DNA from 2 places in the Agarivorans sp. DSG3-1 genome. Region 2 is predicted to be linked to the other one. Evidence: predicted binding sites of a transcription regulator. Region 2 holds the regulator's gene; the other holds the start of a gene.
What was found. Region 2 encodes NrdR, which represses ribonucleotide reductase genes. Its sites were predicted from a motif close to AAACACNANATNTNGTGTTT; they were not measured.
Positions count from the first base shown of each region.

Region 1 (2,403 bases), 370 kb from region 2:
GTACATGCTGCAGCGGCTTAGTGGGTAAGGCAATTTCTAAACACAGGTTAGATTGGCGTACCGGAGCTTGTGCTGGGTCAAATGGGCTATGCGTATTACAGTGATCAACGTTTTGAATGTAGATCCGACCTGTTGACGCGCGCTCTTGCATTAACAAAGAGAATAAATCAACCGCCTTAATTTGTTCTTTACGAATACTCGGGTCTTGTTCGTATTGCTCATACAAACGTTCAAATTTGTCTTGGTCTTCAAAGAAGGCGTCGTATAAACCTGGAGTATCACTTGGCGAGAACAAGGTGATGTTTTCGCCTTTTACCAAACGTTGGTACATCAATTTGTTTAACTGAACACCGTAATCCATATGGCGAACCCGGTTATCATCTACACCACGGTTGTTCTTAAGTACTAATAGTGACTCTACTTCTAAGTGCCAGAATGGGTAGAAAATGGTTGCTGCTCCACCGCGAACGCCGCCTTGTGAACAACACTTAACCGCAGTTTGGAAGTATTTATAGAATGGAATACAACCGGTGTGGAAGGCTTCGCCACCACGAATTTCACTGCCTAGGGCACGAATGCGACCAGCGTTGATACCAATACCTGCACGTTGCGACACGTAGGTAACAATAGAAGACGCTGTTGCGTTAATAGACTCTAAGCTATCACCACACTCAATTAACACACATGAGCTGAACTGGCGAGTAGGGGTGCGAACACCCGACATAATCGGCGTTGGCAAAGAGATTTTGAACTTAGAGGTCGCATCATAAAAGCGACGGATGTAGGTTAAACGAACCGATTTATCGTAGTGAGCAAATAAACACGCCGCCACCAAAATATACAAGAACTGTGCGCTTTCAAAAATCTCGCCGCTGACTCGGTTCTGAACAAGGTACTTGCCTTCTAACTGCTTAACCGCTCCGTATGAAAAGTCCATATCGCGCCAGTGGTCGATAAAATCGTCCATTTGGGCGAACTCTTCAGGTGTGTAATCTTTTAGCAAATGCATGTCGTAACGACCTGCTTCGCATTGCTTTACAACGTGGTCGTAAAGCGCGGGTGGTTCAAACTGGCCATAAGCTTTCTTACGGAGATGGAATACGGCTAAACGTGCAGCCAAAAATTGATAATCTGGGGTTTCTTGAGAGATTAAATCCGCAGCAGATTTAATAATGGTTTCATGAATATCTTTGGTCGCCATACCGTCGTAGAACTGGATGTGAGATTTAAGTTCTACTTGCGATACCGATACGTTTTTTAGGCCTTTAGCGGCCCAAGTAATCACTCGGTGGATCTTATCTAAGTTGATCGCTTCTTGTTTACCGCTTCGTTTGGTTATCAGAAGATCTTTATTCATGAAGGGGAGGCCCTGTATCCTAATTTTTGCTGCTGCTTATCTAGTACTGCTATTTACGGTTAGCCACTAGATATAGTGTTTTTAAAATCTATGGGTACAAGATAATGAGGTTTTGGCTTTTTCGCAAGCTCTAGCAGAAAAGAAGAAATTGTGTATAACTTGCAGATAACTCACATATGTTAGTGCTCACTAACTAGCTATCTATATAAGCTGGCTAGCTGGCATTAATGCAAGTTTTTTTTCGTAAAATTTTACTCAAAAAATTTATTTTTATAAAACTTGAAGCTGCCTACAATTCGCTCAGCCAGTCGCTTATAGTTTGTTCGAGTTGCTCACTTTTTTCACAGTGTAAATCTGCAGCCCAAAGCTCTATATTATCTTGCTCTGAAATGTAACCCCATAAGGCGAGCAAAGTGGTCATGTTTGTGTTGTTGCCTGCGGCGATATCGCGCTCGGCATCTCCCACATATAGGCAATGTAGAGGATCTACCTTGATGGTGTCGCAGGCGAGCAGCATTGGTTCAGGATCGGGTTTACGCTGGGCAATCGTATCGCCACCGACTAATACTGCGCATTGTTCAAACTCAGGGAAGTGAGCAAGTAGTTGTTTGCTTAGTCCTTCAGGCTTATTGGTAATCACACCCCAAGCAATCGAGTGCTGATTCAGCCATTGTAAAGCTTGCCTAATCCCTGAGAAGAAATCAGTGCCTTCACAAATGTGCTGTTGATAGTAATCAAGCAGCTGTTGGCGTAACTCAGTTTGGGCCTGGTTTGCCCAGTCTGTTTCACCAAAACCTGCTTTGAGCAAACCTATAGCGCCGTGAGAGCTTAACTGGCGTGCTTGCGCCATACCAAGCGGAGCTCGTTGGTGTTTGGCTAATACATAGTTAGCTGCTGCGCCTAAGTCGGGAGCGGTATCTAATAAGGTACCGTCTAAATCGAATAATACCGCCGCTTGTTTAGTCATTGTTTAGCTCCGGCTTTGCCAGTTGCACCATATAGTTAACATCAACATTGTTACTTAAGCGGAAGCTTTCAATCACCGG
Region 1 covers NZ_CP177241.1:4,212,066-4,214,468, reverse strand. The annotation lists gene nrdA (class 1a ribonucleoside-diphosphate reductase subunit alpha) at 1-1,357, opposite strand, end outside; gene ACLD71_RS19540 (HAD family hydrolase) at 1,647-2,324, opposite strand; gene ubiG (bifunctional 2-polyprenyl-6-hydroxyphenol methylase/3-demethylubiquinol 3-O-methyltransferase UbiG) at 2,317-2,403, opposite strand, start outside.
Region 1: a site for NrdR is predicted at 1,419-1,438, ahead of nrdA (class 1a ribonucleoside-diphosphate reductase subunit alpha). Genes of this name have one in related genera too.

Region 2 (2,403 bases):
AAAACGTCAAAACTTGCTCTTTCACTTAGGTTATTTTAACAATGCGTTAAATTGAGCTAGCCATTGAGGATGGGCGGGCCATGCGGGGGCGGTGACCAAGTTTCCGTCTGTTATTGCTTGGTCTACGGCAATATCAGCATAGTCGCCGCCGGCTGCGGTTACTTCTGGCGCACAAGCAGGGTAGGCAGAAATGTGTCTGCCAGAGGCAATACCTGCCGCCGTTAACAACTGGGCACCATGGCATACCGCCGCTATGGGTTGCTGCTTATTGGCAAAGATTTTGATGATCTCTAGCACTTGAGGGTTTAAGCGCAGGTATTCAGGCGCACGGCCGCCAGGCAACAATAGTGCGTCAAAATCATCGGCAACTATTTCATCAAAGCTGCCGTTAAGAGTAAAATTGTGCCCTGGCTTTTCGCTGTAAGTTTGGTCACCTTCAAAATCGTGAATCGCGGTTTTTATCTGCTCACCTGATTGCTTTTCTGGGCAAACGGCAACAACATTATGCCCTACCATTTGTAGCGCTTGAAACGGCACCATCAATTCATAATCTTCAACAAAATCGCCCGCAATAATAAGTACTTTAGCCATCACTCTAACCTTAACAATTTGTTTACATTTCAATGGCAGGATAAGGGCTAGCAGAGTGTAAGGGGTAGTAATTGGTTACTACATTACACTTGGGGATCAACGGAACTAATAAAAGTCTATTTCATTCAACAGTTTATATATGGCTATTTGGGATTATAATTTTTAGATATTTAAAGCAAACTGAGCGTTGGTCTTCGCTTTTCACTTATTAAAAAGACAGTGCTAATGAAATGTTACTTGCTGTAAAGCTCTCGTCCATTAATCCTTAAGTTTTCAGCGCTTAAGTTTTTACTGATCTGTACCTTGGCCTGTTAAGCAGATAAAATCGTTACATATCTGACTAAAGGAACACCCATGCACTGTCCATTTTGCTCCGCCCATGAAACTAAGGTTATTGACTCACGTCTAGTGGCTGATGGCCATCAGGTGAGAAGACGCCGTGAGTGTTCAGAGTGCCATGAGCGCTTTACTTCATTTGAGTTAGCAGAATTGGTCATGCCTCGAGTCATTAAAGGCAATGGGATAAGAGAACCTTTTAACGAAGAGAAAATGCGAGCAGGCATGATGCGAGCGTTAGAGAAGCGTCCGGTGAGTGTTGACCAAGTTGAGCAGTCAGTAAATAAAATTAAGTCTCAACTTCGCGCCACCGGCGAACGTGAAGTTGAAACCAAGTTCATTGGTAAGATTGTGATGGAGCAGCTAATTAGCCTCGATAAAGTGGCTTATGTGCGCTTTGCTTCGGTATACCACTCCTTTGAAGACATTAAAGAGTTTAGTGACGAAATTGCAAAATTGGAAAAATAAGTGAGTTTTAGCCCTCAAGATTGCCAATATATGGCAAAAGCGCTACGCCTTGCTGAGTTAGGAACTTACACTACCGCGCCTAATCCAAATGTCGGTTGTGTACTGGTGAAAAATGGCCAGATTATTGGTGAAGGTTATCATCAAAAGGCTGGTGAAGGGCATGCCGAAGTTAACGCGGTAATAAAGGCTAAAGAAACTGGTCATAGCGTAGTGGGTGCACTTGCCTATGTCACCCTAGAGCCTTGCAGCCACGTAGGCCGAACACCCGCTTGCGCAAGCATGTTGATAGAAGAGCAAGTCGCCGAAGTGATTATTGCGATGGTTGACCCTAATCCGCAAGTCGCTGGTCGAGGCATTGGTATGTTAGAACAGGCGGGCATTAAAGTTCGCACTGGCTTAATGGAATCAGCGGCGAGGGCGCTAAACCCTGGCTTTTTATGCCGAGTGGAACGTAAGCGCCCATTTGTACGTTTAAAGCTGGCTGGCTCGATAGATGCCAAAACCGCTTTATCGAATGGCGAAAGTAAGTGGATTACTTCTTCTTATTCACGGAGTGATGTTCAACGTGAACGCGCTCGCAGCCATGCTATTTTGTCTACCGCTACCACTGTGCTTAGAGATAACGCGAGTTTAAATGTTCGCCATAATGAGTTAGGTAGTTTAACCCACCAACTAGAGCAACAGAGCTTACGCCAGCCATTGCGTATAGTGGTGGATCGTCAGCAACGTTTATCTGCGGCTTCTCAATCTTTAAACATATTCAAACATCCCAAGTCACTGTGGCTAGCGGGAACCCAACTTCAGCCGCAAGTAGCCGCTGATAAGCAATTTATCATAAGTGATTCAGACCAGAGCTTGAGTGAGTTGATGCAACAGCTAGCGGAAGCTGAAATCAACGATGTGTGGGTGGAAGCAGGAGCAAATTTTGCGGCCGCACTGATTAAAGCAAAGCTGGTCGATGAGCTAATTTGTTATCAAGCAGGTAAGTTGATGGGCGCCGATGCGCAA
Region 2 covers NZ_CP177241.1:4,582,342-4,584,744, reverse strand. The annotation lists gene ACLD71_RS21320 (DJ-1/PfpI family protein) at 31-591, opposite strand; gene nrdR (transcriptional regulator NrdR) at 946-1,395, shown strand; gene ribD (bifunctional diaminohydroxyphosphoribosylaminopyrimidine deaminase/5-amino-6-(5-phosphoribosylamino)uracil reductase RibD) at 1,396-2,403, shown strand, end outside.